One region of the Paenarthrobacter sp. NPDC089322 genome, then DNA from elsewhere that is predicted to be linked to it. Evidence: riboswitches for the same ligand, from Rfam matches in the RefSeq annotation. Region 1 holds a riboswitch; each other region holds the start of a gene.
What was found. Region 1 has a riboswitch for cyclic di-AMP ahead of AB0N65_RS19630 (hypothetical protein). Riboswitches for the same ligand answer to the same signal wherever they lie in the genome.
Positions count from the first base shown of each region.

Region 2: another riboswitch for cyclic di-AMP. It lies ahead of AB0N65_RS00135 (hypothetical protein); the one in region 1 lies ahead of AB0N65_RS19630 (hypothetical protein).
Region 3: another riboswitch for cyclic di-AMP. It lies ahead of AB0N65_RS06065 (M23 family metallopeptidase); the one in region 1 lies ahead of AB0N65_RS19630 (hypothetical protein).

Region 1 is NZ_JBFBGW010000028.1:20,309-25,213, forward strand. It holds gene AB0N65_RS19615 (alpha/beta hydrolase) at 1-119, shown strand, start outside; gene AB0N65_RS19620 (DUF6480 family protein) at 232-474, shown strand; gene AB0N65_RS19625 (ATP-dependent DNA ligase) at 499-1,566, opposite strand; cyclic di-AMP (ydaO/yuaA leader) riboswitch at 1,797-1,948, shown strand; gene AB0N65_RS19630 (hypothetical protein) at 1,951-3,216, shown strand; gene AB0N65_RS19635 (MFS transporter) at 3,403-4,764, opposite strand.
Region 2 is NZ_JBFBGW010000001.1:25,238-30,142, forward strand. It holds gene AB0N65_RS00125 (response regulator transcription factor) at 180-920, shown strand; gene AB0N65_RS00130 (HAMP domain-containing sensor histidine kinase) at 924-2,423, shown strand; cyclic di-AMP (ydaO/yuaA leader) riboswitch at 2,533-2,718, shown strand; gene AB0N65_RS00135 (hypothetical protein) at 2,722-3,549, shown strand; gene AB0N65_RS00140 (aminotransferase class V-fold PLP-dependent enzyme) at 3,670-4,905, opposite strand, start outside.
Region 3 is NZ_JBFBGW010000004.1:79,398-84,302, reverse strand. It holds gene AB0N65_RS06075 (NlpC/P60 family protein) at 1-185, opposite strand, end outside; gene AB0N65_RS06070 (C40 family peptidase) at 287-1,033, opposite strand; cyclic di-AMP (ydaO/yuaA leader) riboswitch at 1,038-1,206, opposite strand; gene AB0N65_RS06065 (M23 family metallopeptidase) at 1,346-2,176, opposite strand; cyclic di-AMP (ydaO/yuaA leader) riboswitch at 2,180-2,421, opposite strand; gene AB0N65_RS06060 (metal-dependent transcriptional regulator) at 2,659-3,354, opposite strand; gene serC (phosphoserine transaminase) at 3,660-4,790, shown strand; gene AB0N65_RS06050 (DUF3027 domain-containing protein) at 4,874-4,905, opposite strand, start outside.

The DNA of each region.
Region 1 (4,905 bases):
TACCGCAGGGCAGGCTCGTGGAGATCAACGGCGTCGGCCATGTAGCACAGCACATGCGCCCTCAAGCGGTAGCCGATGCCATCCGGAGCTTCGTCTCGGCAACATCCCGGCAGAATTAGTCGCTTACCGTCGACGCCCCCGCCTCGGGTGCGGCCCTTGTTGGCTCGGGCGCGCCCCGGTTAGGCTGACAGGGCAAGGTCGAAAGTAAGTTTGCTGAGGAAAGGGTTGACCATGACCAGCTATGACCCGGAAGACGATCCGCAGACCTTCGGAGTGAGCGGCGCGGCGGAGCCCGACAGCATCCACGAAGATCCGGACATGCGCAAGGACGAAGACAGCGACCCCGCAGCATCTGCCAATCCCGATCCCGCCAACGGCAACGTCACGGGGCTGGAGCCCGGCGGAGGTGTACCCCCGGGAGAGACACCGCCGGCCGAAGACAGCATGAGCCGGGACCAGGGACACGAGGAGTAGTCCAGGACTACGTTCGGCCCGGGGCTACGGCAGCTTCAGGATCTCGGAGAGGTCGTAGTCCGCGGGTTCCTCGATCTGCTCGTAGGTGCAACTCTCCGGGGTCCGGTCCGGACGCCACCGGCGGAACTGGGTGGTGTGCCTGAACCTGTCCCCCTCCATGTAGTCGTAGGCAACCTCAATCACCAGTTCCGGCCGCAGCGGCACAAAGGAAAAGTCTTTGCCGCCACTCCATCGGCTCTGAGCGCCGGGCATGCGCGTTCCGCCTGTATCCTCTTCGCTTTGGGCGGCCCACTGACCCCAAGGGTGTTCGCTGAGCTCAATCCGGTAGGGCTCCAATTCCGCGACCAGGCTTTCGCGCTTGGCCATGGGGAACGACGCCACTACGCCGACGTGCTGCAGCCGCCCCGCATCGTCATAAAGCCCCAACAACATGGAGCCCACCACTTTCGCCGTTTTATGCCAGCGGAACCCGGACACCACGCAATCGGCGGTGCGCTCATGCTTGGTCTTGAACATCACCCGCTTGTTCGGCTGGTAGGTGCCGTCCAACGGTTTGGACAGCACGCCGTCGAGCCCTGCTCCCTCAAGCTGCACGAACCATTCCCGGGCTTTGTCGAGATCTGAAACGGCAGGCGTCACATAGACGGGGGCCGAGGCATGCGCGAGGGCTTTTTCAAGAATGGCGCGACGCTCGGAGAAGGGCCGGACCATGAGGTCGTCGTCGCCCAACGCGAGGATGTCGAAGGCAATCATGGACGCCGGTGTTTTGTCTGCCAGCATCCTGACCCTGCTGTCGGCCGGGTGGATCCGCTGTTGCAGCAGCTCAAATTCAAGTTTGTTGTCTGCGATAAGCACGATCTCGCCATCGATCACGCACTTGTCCGGAAGGTTCCTTCGCAGTGCTTCGACGAGCTCCGGGAAGTACCTCGTCATGGGTTTCTCGTTCCGGCTTCCCAGGATGATGTCCTCGCCATCCTTGAAAACGATGGTCCTGAAGCCGTCCCACTTGGGTTCATAGTGCCCAACGTCCGGAATGTTTGGCACGGACTTGGCAAGCATGGGCGAGACCGGCGGCTTCACAGGGAGATCCATAGCTCATGTCTACCTGCCGGTCGCAGCGTAAGGCTAGGGTTGGCGACCGATATGTGGATAAAACGTCGCTGCGGACAACGGCTCCGAAGCCTAGGCCCTCAGCACGCGCCGCGAGGGCAGGCGTTCCGTCCGTTACATTAATGTGACTTTACTTTCCGGCTCATGTACCGTCGAAGGGCGACCCGACTCTCCGCTGGGCCGCTTCCGGGGTGACGCCGAGCTCTGCCGCACTTCGGAATCCGCCAGACCCGCGGCAGAGACGGGGGACCCAGAGTTCCCGGGCCTGACCCCCCAACAGGCCCTCGGGGTGAAGCCGCCATGTGCGGCCGGACGGCCTCGTCCGAACCCGACAGCTAACCTCGCAGGCGTTGAGAGGCAACCACCATGTCCCCAACCATGGATCAGCCGCGCCGCGCCCAAATTGCACGCGAGCGCCTAAAGCCAACCGGACGCCGTCGGGCCGAACCCAGCGGATCCCCCACCAGCGAACCAACCGCGCAAACCTCGACGCCGGAACCCGCCACGGCGGCGATTCCTACCGTCGCTGCGCCCACCACCCGTGCGGCCGCCCGGGCGGCCGAGCGTGAGCGCGCGGCACAGGCCGCAGCTGTGCCGGAAGCGGAACAACCGGAGCCGGCTACCGCGGCCATTCCCGTCGTCGCTCCGGCAGGGTCTGCCGAGGAAGTTCCCGAAGAACCGGTACCCGCCGAGCCCGCCACGGCGGCGATTCCCGTCGTCGCACCCGTTGAAGAAGCACCAGCGGAACCCGCGACGGCAGCGCTTCCGGTGATCACAGCATCCGAGTCCGTCCCCGCCGGGTCACCCGCCCAGGCCAAATCCCCGGCGCAGATCGCCGCAGCAGCCACAGCAGCCGCAGGTCTCGCGAGTCGCAAGGCCGCCCGGAGCCAGGCGCGCGAGCACGGCACGGCCCTGAGCACGGCAGAGGCGGCCAACTCTTCGGCTACCCAGTCCGGCTTCGGCGGCCTGTCCCTCGGAACGTCGACGTTGAGCCGGGAGCCGCACGCTGCCTTGACCAAGGCTGCCTCCGTCAAGACCATGAGCCAGCGCATGGCCGTGGTGGCTGGAGCTCTTGGCCTGGTGCTCACCGCGGGAACCATGAGCCAGGCCCTCGAGCTGCCGTTCTTTGGCCAGGAAACGCAGAGCAATGAGGCCGGCGGGACCAAGGATGGCGAAGGACGCCAGACAGGTAAGGCATCCCCGGCACCGACCCCTTCATACTCCACTGCTTCGTCCACGTCAGCTGCGACGGAAGCCACAACAGGGCCCCCTGCGGAAGCCGGCAAAGCAACAACTGATGCCCGGCAGCCCGCCGCCGAGGCACCTACGGGAGCGTCGTCGTCCATTCCGACTCCGGAAGTGTCGCTGGCGGACCCTGTCTGGGTACCATCCGCCGCGCCGTCGGTTGTCACCCCGGTACCCGGCGTGACCACCCCGGTACCCACTCAACCGGTACCCACGCAGCCGGCTACCCCCACGCCCACGACGACGCCGACAGTCACCCCCACGCCGACACCAACCTCGGATCCGTCCAAGAAGCCCAAACCGACGGGAAGTCCCACAGCTGCACCTTCGCAGTCTGCCGTGGATCTGGACACGCTCCTTGACGCTGCGGACGGGTTGCTGAAATGAGCACACGGATGCCCCGGACCACCACGCACACCGGATGGCACGGCAGGTACTGCAGCAGCAGCCGAACCGCGACGTTCCGCCGTCGGATGGGTCGCTGGAGCTGCCAGCGGCTACGGCGCTCCTAGTCTCGCGAAACCATGAGGCAGGCACCCTCGGGTGCCTGCCTCATGATGTTCCTCAGCGAAACTAGGCGGTGGCGCTCACTTTGTCCGCCGACCGAACCTCGCCCACGGCGCCGGTTTCTGCATGAGGAGCGGCGTCCTTCTTGCGTTCCCGCAGGAAGTAGACCAAGCCGGCGGCAATCGTGGAGGCTGCTGCCAGGGCGAACAGTCCGGGGATCACGCTGCCTGTCTGCTCCTTGATGATGCCGAAGCCGAACGGGGCCACGAATCCGCCAAGGTTGCCCAGCGAGTTGATGATCGCGATGGCCGGCGCCAGGACTGCGGGGTGGAGGCCGGACTGCGGAATGGTCCAGAAGAGCGGCGACGCACTCTTGAAGCCCATGGCCGCGACGGCCAGGAAGACGAGCGCCAGGACGGGCGTCGCCACGGCTGCCGCGTAGGTCCCGACGGCGGCAATCAGCAGGGCGACGACCAGCAGGGGCCGCTTGGACTTGGCTTTGTCCTGCAGCTTCGCTGCGAAGTACATGGCAAACACGGCGCACACCCAGGGGATGGCTGAGAGGAACCCGACGCTGAGGTCCGTGGTGCCCGGGATCTGCTTGACGATGGTCGGCAGCCAGAAAGTGTTGGCGTAGATGGAGAGCTGCACGGCGAAGTAAATGGCGCAGAGCAGGAGGATCTGCGGGTTCAGGAGCATCTTCCAGCGGTTGATCTTGCCGTTCTTGCCCTTGGTGTGCTGGGCGTCTTCCTCGGCGATCGCAGCGGAGAGCGCAGTCTTCTCTGCCGGCGTGAGCCACTTGGCGTCCTGGATTTTGGCATCGAGAAGGAAGTACACGATGCATCCCACGGCCACGGAGAGCAAGCCCTCAAAGCCGAAGAGCCACTGCCAGCCGCGGATGCCCAGTGCACCGTGCAGGCTCAGCAGCATGCCCGCGATCGGACCGGACAATGCAGCCGCGACTGAGGAACCGGCGATGAAGATCGCGGTCGCCTTCCCTCGCATGCCGACGGGAACCCAGCGTGCGAAGTAGAAGATCACGGCCGGGAAGAATCCGGCCTCGGCAGCACCGAGCAGGAAGCGCAGAACGTAGAACATCATTTCGTTCTGTACGAAGGCCATGAGGAAGGACACCAGGCCCCAGCTGATCATGATGCGGGTCAGCCAGACCTTGGCACCGTACTTTTCCATGAGCACGTTGCTGGGGAGTTCGAAGATCGCGTAGGCAATGAAGAACAGGCCTGCACCAAAACCGTAGGCGGCTGCACCGATTCCAACGTCGGCTTCCAGGTGCTCGTGGGCGTAGCCGATGTTGGAACGGTTGAGCTGGTTGCAGACAAGCATGACCAGCATGATGGGCAGCACGCGCTTGAAGAACTTCTTGGTGGCGTGGGCGACATCCGTGACGGCAGCGTCAACAGATTGCATGGGGTAAATCCTCTTTGACTAGGCGAAGCTTTGTGACCGTGGGCCGCTGGGGTAGGGATGAGGTGGCTCACTGCTGGGACAGCTGGCCTGTGGCCTCCGCCACACGATCTATGTCAACTTTAGAGGGCTTTTGTGATGCAC
Region 2 (4,905 bases), on a different contig from region 1:
GTCAGGGATTTTCCGAAGGACCCACCTGGGTGCCGCCGGATCGACGCCTATGAAGCCCCTGCCCACGAATGCCCGCACGCGCACGTGTCTCCTCGCATGCACCTCGCTAGTGTTGATCTCACAGCTTCCTCACAGGACGGGCAAAGCGCTGGCAAACCAGCAGATCGGAGAGTTGTCACATGGCCTCCTCGCACTCCATGACGAACAACCTTCCGCAACTTTCCCACCCGGATGGATCGCCCATCCGTGCGTTGGTGGTGGATGACGAACCCAGCCTTGCAGAGCTCATGAGCATGGGGCTGCGCATGGCAGGCTGGTCGGTCGCCGTCGCTGCAGACGGACCGGAGGCTGTGAAGATCGCAAAGGAATTTCGGCCCGACGTGCTCGTCCTGGACGTCATGATCCCCGGGTTCGACGGCGTCGAAGTCCTTAACCGGGTCCGGGCGTTCGCTCCGGAAGTTCCCGCCCTGTTCCTGACTGCCAAGGATGCCGTCCAGGACCGCATTGTGGGTTTGGCGGCCGGCGGCGACGACTACGTCACAAAGCCGTTCAGCATGGAAGAAGTCCTGCTTCGACTGCACCGCCTTGTCCAGCGTTCGGGCGTCGCCGCAATGGACACGGCGGAACTGGTGGTTGGGGACCTGACCCTGAACGTGGACACCAGGGAAGTGACCCGGGCCGGGGACGACATACAACTTACCGCGACACAGTTCGAACTCCTGCGCTACCTTATGGAAAACCCCAAGCGCGTGGTCAGCAAAGCCCAGATCCTGGACCGCGTCTGGGATTACGACTTCGGCGGCCAGGCCAACATCGTGGAGCTTTACATCTCCTACCTGCGGAAGAAAATCGAAGCCAAGCATCCTCCGATGATCCACACAATTCGTGGTGCCGGGTACGTCATCAAGCCTGCGGACTAACCCTTGGCCACACTTTCAGGAGTCGCAAGGACCACCAAACGGAGTTGGCTCAAGCCCTCCACCTGGCACCTGCGGACACGCCTCGTCCTGGTGGCCATGGCCTTGCTGGTGGCCATTTGCAGTGCCATTGGAGTAGTCAGTTACGCCGCCATGGACATGGTTTTCAACAGGCGGCTTGACCGTCAGTTGGCACAGGCGTCGGACCGCGCCGCATCCTTCGGCAGGCCGCCGTCGAGCTTTCCCTCGTCACCGTCCGGAAGGCCGGATCCATTGGAAGCCCGGGGCCAAGCCGCGGGGACGCTCAATGCGCGCATGAACGGTTCCGCCGTCAGCAGTTCGGGGCTCATCGATGCCAAGGGCAACCGTGTCTCCCTCTCGGAGGAGGACCAGCAGGTGCTCCTTGCGCTTCCTAAAGGCACGGGCCCTGTGGACCGCTCGCTCTCCAACGGCGACTACCGCCTCGTAGCAGTCGAAACCGCTTACGGGGACGTGATTGTCACGGGACTGCCGCTCGCGGACAAACAAAGCGCCGAAGCTTCCCTCGTGTGGACCATGGTGATCGTTTCGCTCGGAGGCCTTGTGCTGATCGGCCTCGCAGGTACCGTAATCATCCGCAGGACCATGCGGCCCCTGGAGCAGCTCTCCGAAGTGGCCACCAAGGTTTCGCGGCTCCCCCTCGACGCCGGTGAGGTGGCACTGGCGGTGCGCGTACCGCCGTCGGCCTCCCACCCCGGAACCGAGGTGGGCAGCGTTGGCCATGCCCTGAACCAGATGCTCAATAACGTTGCCAGTGCCCTGGAGGCCCGCCAGGAAAGTGAGACCAAAGTGCGGCAATTCGTAGCGGATGCATCCCACGAACTTCGGACACCGCTCACCGCCATCCGGGGCTACACCGAACTCCTGCGCATGACAGAGAACTTTACGGAGGATGGCCGAAAGTCGCTGGCGCGCGTGCAGAGCCAGTCCGAGCGCATGACCACGCTCGTGGAGGACCTCTTGTTGCTGGCGAGGCTGGACGAAGGCCAGCCGCTGAAGGTTACGGACGTAGACCTGACCCAACTCGTCATAGAAACCGTCAGCGACGAGAAAGTCATGGCCCCGGACCACATATGGAAGCTCCAACTACCAGACGAGCCCATCATCGTGCGCGGCGACGCGACCCAACTACACCAGGTGCTGGCGAACTTGCTGTCAAATGCCAGGAAACACACAGATCCAGGGACGACAGTGGTTACCGGCGTGACGCTCTCGGCTGACGGCAACGCTGTGGTCACCGTGATGGACAATGGGCCGGGAATTCCTGTCGATTTCCAAAGGCGCATTTTCTCCCGGTTTGCCCGGGCCGACGCTGCCAGATCGGGCTCGGAAGGAACCTCCGGCTTGGGCTTGTCCATTGTTGAATCCATCGTGCAAGCCCACGGCGGCAGCGTCGAAGTCACGTCCAGGCCGGGGCGCACGGAGTTCACTCTTCGACTTCCCACAGTGGCCACCGAATACGTGTAACGAAACGAGCAAGGCGACGCACCGTCGTCGTGATCTCTGTTACCCAAATGTGACTTAAGCCGAATCGTCCTGTACCGTCGAAAGGGTGGGTCGCCCCAACCTGGCCCGCACCCGGGATGCGCCGAGCTCTGCCACTTCCCGGAGTTCCGTTCTCATTCGAGGCAGAGACGGGGGACCCAGAGTCTCCGGGCCCAGGCATTTTCCTGGCCCTTGGGGTGAAGCCGCTGCTACGCGCGCGGCCGGATGACCTCATCCGAACCCGACAGCTAACTCCGCAGGCGCTGAGAGGTAATCACACATGTCTGAATTTAACGATCAGACGCGCCCTTCCGCGCGTCACCGTGACGAACACACCGCTCCCCTGACCAAGTCGCAGTCCGTCCTGAAGGACGCCGCCCGCCGCGGAAAGACGGGTCAGCGTATGTCCGTCGTGGCCGGTGTGGTCGCCGCCGCACTGGGTGTTGCGTCACTGGGTACGGCCGCCAACGCCGCATTCAACCTCCCGGAAATGAGCCAGGCTGCCGAGACCCAGGCGAACGCCCAGCTCAGCAACAAGTCGGCTGATATCTCTGCCTCCATGGATGCTGCTGCGGCCAAGGGTGCCGCGGAACGGGCCGCCGCCGATCAGGCAGCCGCCGCTCTGGCCGCCGCCGAAAAGGCTGCCGCTGAGAAGGCAGCCGCTGAAAAGGCTGCTGCAGAACAGGCCGCCGCAGCAGAGAAGGCAGCCGCTGAAGCCGCCGCCAAGCAAGCCGCCGACGCCGCTGCTGCCGCCGCCGCTGAAAAAGCCGCGGCAGCTGCCGCTGCCCCCAAGGCAATTGACGATCCCGCTGCTGCCAAGGCCTACGCCTTGAGCATCCTCGGCGACTACGGCTGGGGTGCCAGCGAAATGGTCGCCTTGACCACGCTCTGGGAAAAGGAATCGAACTGGCGCACCACGGCCACCAACCCGTCAAGCGGAGCCTACGGCATCGTCCAGTCGCTGCCCGCGAGCAAGATGGCAACGGCTGGCTCCGACTGGCAGACGAACTACCAGACGCAGATCAAGTGGGGCCTGAACTACATCAAGGAACGCTACGGCTCCCCCTCGGCAGCCCTCGCCTTCCACCTGGCCAACAACTGGTACTAAGCAACTGGTACCAAGCCGATCCAGGCTTGAATTCCGTGCCGGTTCCGCCGTTCGCACCAGTGTTACTGATGCGAACGGTGCGAACCGGCGCGGTTTTCGCGTTGATTGACGTAAACCGGTTTAAGGCTCCGCCTCCGCGGCGTGCCTAACCGCCGCAATTGACGCTGCAACATCTCCGGCGTCCGTTGACCAGTTGCTCACGGAGATCCTCAGGATGTCGCGGCCATGCCAGGCAGATCCCGACATCCATACCGTTCCCTCGGCCATGAGGCGCTGAGTGACCCGCCGGGTGCGGTCGTCGCTGCCGAAGCTGACCGAAACCTGGGTGAACACGACGTCATTGAGGACTTCCACTCCAGGGATCGCCGCCAGGCCCTCGGCCAACGCGCGGGCATTTGCAGCCAGCCTGTCGACCATGGCGATGACGCCGGATGTGCCCAATGATCGGAGTGCAGCCCACACGGGGATGCCGCGTGCTCGACGTGAAAGCTCCGGCACCTTTTCATGCGGATCTCCGGGGCCGTGGTCGTCCGCCGGGAGATAGCTGGCGTGGACTCCGAAACCGCGGCGCATCACGTCCGGTCGCGACACGATGGCCAGCCCCGAGTCGTAAGGGACGTTGAGCGTTTTGTGTGCATCGGTTGCCCAGGAATCCGCCGTGTCCAAACCAACCAAGTGCTTTCCCAGCTCAGGACTAACGGCAGCCCACAAACCAAAAGCGCCATCGACGTGCACCCAGGCGCCCCGCTCGTGAGCCAACTCCGTGGCCCGACCTACGGGATCGAACGCGCCCGAGTGAATGTTGCCGGCCTGCAAACACACCAAGGCGGGTCCCGGCTGGGCGTCCATCGCCGCTGCCAGCGCCTCCGGGATGATACGGCCTTGTGCGTCGACATCCACAGGGGTGCAGTTGCCCAGGCCCAGATACCGAACCACGAGGTCGATGACTTCGTGGCGTTCCCGGCCAACGAACACCGTGACCCGCGGTCCCCCGGCGAGGCCCAAGGTATTGAGGTCCCACCCGGCTTGTTCCAGCACATACTGGCGTCCCGCGGCCAAACCCACAAAGTTGGCCATCGTCGCGCCGGTGGTGAAGCCAACGTCGGACTTCCCGGGCAGATGCAGTAGCTCCAGGAGCCATTTCGCGGCGGACTCTTCGATCGCGGCAGCAGACGGTGTCGCGAAGCGCAGCCCTGTGTTTTGGTCCCAGGCACTCACGAGCCAGTCAGCAGCCATGGCAGCCGGGAGCGTCCCGCCGATCACCCAACCGAAGAACCTGCCGGATTGCATCGCCATGAGGCCGGGTTCGGCTACAGCTGCGAGCTCGTCAATGACGTCCGCGGGATCCGTGGGGCC
Region 3 (4,905 bases), on a different contig from region 1:
ACGTTGGTGTCCGCCGCGTTGGCAGCGACGCCGCTGGTCAGGACCAGGCCCGAGGCAGCGGCAATGACTGCAGCCTGGCGGCCAACGCCACCGGCGTTGTCGCTGACAGCTTTGGCGATCACGGCGAGGGAGCTGGTCTTGGGGGCCTCAGCGCGATGCCGTGCAACTTTGTTGGCACTGGTCATGATGACTCTCTTTTCGTGTCCGCGCACGGTTGGGGACGGCGCGGGTCATGGGCCGACCAGCACTTGGGGGGCATGCTGGCCTGCCCCGAACGGGATGTTTTCTAGCGGAGGGTGTAGAAGGAGGACGAGCCGGTGGATGCCACGGAATGAAGCAGCGTTCCCTGGCTCGGGTTCAGCGCGCTGATCATCATGCCGTTGCCGACGTAGATACCCACGTGGGCCCCGCCGTTCTGCATGACGAGGTCGCCGGGAGCGGGTGTGCTGGTGGGAGTCATAGCCGTCCAGGCGTTGACGCGGGGAATGCTGATGCCGGCCTGCGCGTAGACCCACTGGGTGAATCCGGAGCAGTCCCAGCCGTTGGGGGAAGTACCGCCCCAGACGTAGGGGTGGCCGATGCCGGTGTAGGCGATGGCGGCAAGACCGGACGCCGCTGCGCTGGAGGCAGAATCCTTGGTTTTGGACGACTGGGCAGTCACGGCGCCGTTCGCCTGGTTGGCCGCGCCCTGGGCGCCACCGGTCTGTGTGCGTTGGGAGGCACGCTGGACCTTGGGGGCTTCCTTGGTTACCACGACGGGACTCTCGAAGGAAACGCTTGCGGTGGGTTCCGCGGTAACGACTGCGGTGGCAACCAGCTGCTGGGCGCCGGAGGCTTCCGTCGTGGAAACATCGGTGTCAGCCGCTTGGGCCGGGAGTCCGACGCTGAGAACGAGTCCAGAGGCTGCAGCCAGAACGGCGGCTTGGCGGCCTACGGTGCCAGCATTGCTGTGAACGGCTTTGGAAAGCGAGTTCAGCGGGTTCGTACGAACCGTTTCGGCGCGATGGCGCGCAGGGGTAGTGCGTGATGACACGAAGGTAGCCTCTCCCAATGCCTACGAGGTGAGCTGTCGGATTCGGATGGGAGTCATCCGGCCACGCGGCTTCCAAGGAAACTTTGCGACTTAACCCCAAGGCCTTCCGAAGAAGGCCAGAAGTGGTTCCCCCGCCCCTGCCAGACGAATTATGCGAACGGACCTTGAGTGGTGGCAGAGCTAGGCAATCCACTCAAGTGCATCGGCCCCCTAAAAAGCCGATGCGCTTTAGACGGTACAACAGAAGTTTGCGAATGTCACATTCAGGTCACGGGGCGTGTCATCAATGCGAGAGGTGACCATCAAATTTGCTTAGAGCCAGCTCATGGGGTCCACGACTTCGCCGTTGACCTGTACCTCGAAGTGGAGGTGGCAACCCGTGGAAGCACCAGTAGTGCCGCTCAAGGCAACAGTGTCGCCACGGCTGACGGTCTGACCGACCTTGACGGTGAAGGAGGAAAGGTGGTTGTAGGTGGTTTCAAGCCCGTTGCCGTGGTCCACCACCACGCGGTTCCCTCCACCGTACTCATGCCATCCCGCGAAAGTGACCTTGCCGGCAGCGGCGGCGTGCACCGCGGTACCGCACTGGGCCACGAAGTCCTGGCCCCGGTGGAAGTCGCCGGCACCACCCGTGAGGGGGCTGATTCGATACCCGAAGGGTGAAGCCGTGCTGAGCGTGTCCAAGGGGCTGCCAAGGCTGCCCACGGACGAAGCACGCTGGATGCTTTCCGCGGACTGGGCGCTCAACAGCTGCTTGAGCTTGCCGTCGGGGTCGGCAGCGGTGGCTACGGCAGCGCGGCTGAAGTCGATTTTGGCTGATGCAGCTGCTGAAACTTCCGGCTGGCTGCCGCCGGGAACGGTCAAGGCTGCCTCAGTCTGACCGGATTCCGAGGTGGCCATGACGGGGCTCGTGGCCGGCAGGCCGACAGTCAAGGCAAGGCCGGTGGCAGCGAGCGCAACGCCGGCTTTCTGCCCGACGCCACTGGCTGCGGCGAAGTCGGCTACCTGGCGCATCGGGCTCTTACGGCGGCGCACCTGGCGCTGGGTGTCGCGGGGCCGGATCTCCGTTACGACGCGGGCTGGCCGCAGCTCAGCAGCGGGGCCGGACGCACGGCGGCGACCCCTGACGTTCTGCGATGTCAAACTCTGTCCTCTCTGGAAAGCCTGCGAAGTTAGCTGTCGGATTCGGATCAGAGAGTTCAAAGACCCGGCCCGCACGAAGCGCACACGGCACACAGGTATCCCGGGAAGGACTTGCGTTAGTAGGCACTTCTGCTGCGGACTTCACCCCAAGGCTGCTTCTTTAGGCAGCCGCTTGTGGTTCCCCCGCCTCTGCCAGTGGTGGATGACACACCTGATCTGCTGGCAGAGCTCGGCTCCAGATCAGGTAACGCTTTGGTATCAGCGCTAGTAGATAACTATAGGGGATTAAAGGCCGCAGTAATAAATTCGTTATCTACCAAAACGTCGGGTCCGCGAGGGGCCCTTATCATCATTTACCGAAAACCGCAGGTCACACGGAGGCCATCGGCTTGAAAGTGAGATCCGACACGCCGGCACCGCAAAGCCGCAGGACGCCCTTCCTTCGGGAAGAGCGTCCTGCGGTAAGGCTTGCGGGCTGGCTGTCAGCTGACGGCAACGAAGACGTGGGCTGCCACCTCGGGCGGGAGCTCCAGGGCTCCTTCGATGCCAGGTACGCGGACGGAGATGTACTCCCCCACGCGTTCCAGAGACACGGCCGCACCCGGGCGGATTCCGCCCTCGTCAAGCTGGGTAAGGAGCTCAGGCTCCACCTGAATGGGTTCGGCGAGGCGGCTCACAACAACGCGTGAATCAGCGGCGTAGCCGTCCATGGCGTGCAGGAGGTTGACGTCCGAGCGCGCGAAAGCCTGGTCGGCCAATCCACCGAGGGCTTCAAGGCCCGGGATGGGGTTCCCATAAGGAGACTCCGTAGGGTGTTCAAGCAACTCATAGAGCCTTCGCTCCACGCGCTCACTCATCACGTGCTCCCACCGGCAGGCTTCATCGTGGACATAAGCCCAGTCGAGTCCGATGACATCAGCCAGGAGCCTCTCGGCGAGGCGGTGCTTACGCATGACCTCTGTGGCACGCTTCCGGCCGACTTCCGTCAATTCGAGATGGCGGTCATTGGAAACCACCACCAGGCCGTCACGCTCCATGCGTCCGATGGTCTGCGAGACCGTGGGACCGGAGTGGCGCAGGCGCTCCGCGATGCGTGCGCGAAGAGCCACGATGTTCTCTTCCTCAAGCTCCAAAATGGTCCGAAGATACATCTCAGTGGTATCGATCAGATCCGTCATCCAGCTCAGCTCTCCTCGAACGCAGTTCTTGCGTAATCTCCACCGTACCGCGTTCGGGCCAAGGCGGATGGTGTGCAACCGTCGCCTCAAGAACGCCAATCCAAGCCTAGCTTATTTGGAATTACTCTTGATAATTTTTTCGCGCACAAGGCCCCCCCGCGCACAGCCCCTTCGTCCCACGTGGCGGACTATGACAGGTGCGGGTTACTGCCCGCGTGCCGTGTCAGGCAGAATTGGGGAGTCGAAGGGGCAGCCGTTGCCACCTGCCACGACCCCTCTCTAACCCATACCCATTGGAGCCACACGTGAGCGACAACAGCATCACCATTCCCGCCGACTTGCTGCCCAAGGACGGACGCTTCGGCGCAGGACCGTCCAAGGTCCGCCCGGAGCAGATCGAGGCACTCTCTGCCGCGTCCGCCACCATCCTGGGCACGTCCCATCGCCAGGCCCCGGTTAAGAACCTTGTGGGCTCGGTGCGCGAGGGACTCAGCAGGTTCTTCCGGGCACCCGAGGGCTACGAGGTAATCCTTGGCGTCGGTGGCTCCACCGCTTTCTGGGACGTGGCCGCGTTCGGCCTCGTCGAGGAGAAAGCCCAGCACCTCTCCTTCGGCGAGTTCGGCTCCAAGTTCGCTTCAGCCACCAATAAGGCACCGTTCCTGGCGGAGTCTTCCATCATCAAGTCCGAGCCGGGCACCCGCCCCGCCCCCAAGGCCGAGGCCGGAGTGGATGTTTACGCGTGGCCGCAAAACGAGACGTCAACGGGTGTGGCTGCCCCTGTCAAGCGCGTCCCCGGCGCTGACGAAGGTTCACTGGTCTTGGTGGACGCCACCTCCGCGGCGGGCGGACTGGACGTTGACGTTGCCGAGTCGGATGTCTACTACTTCGCGCCGCAGAAGAATTTCGCTTCCGACGGCGGACTGTGGCTTGGCCTCTTCTCCCCCGCCGCGTTGGAGCGCGCCGCCCGGATCAAGGCAAGCGGCCGTTGGATCCCGGACTTCCTGGACCTCCAGACCGCCATTGACAACTCGAAGCTGAACCAGACCTACAACACGCCTTCGTTGTCCACGCTGGTCACCCTGGACGCCCAGGTGCAGTGGCTCAACAACAACGGAGGCCTGGACTTCGCCAGCAAGCGCACTGCGGACTCCGCAAGCCGCGTCTACTCCTGGGCAGAGGCGTCCGAGTACGCCACCCCGTTCGTGACCAACGCGGAAGAGCGTTCCAACGTCATAGCCACCATCGACTTCGACGAGTCCATTGACGCTTCGGCTATCGCCAAAGTCCTGCGGGCCAACGGCGTGGTGGACACCGAGCCGTACCGCAAGCTGGGACGAAACCAGCTGCGCATCGCAACGTTCGTGGCCATCGAGCCGGATGATGTCTCGGCGCTCCTGGCCAGCATCGACTACGTCGTGGGCGAACTGCAGAAGTAGCTCCCGGCACAGGCACCCAGAAGCACAAAGAGGCGGCGCCGTCCCGAATGTCCGGGACGGCGCCGCCTCTTTTTACCTACGTCTTATTCAGATTCTGCTTCGTCCGCGTCTTCGG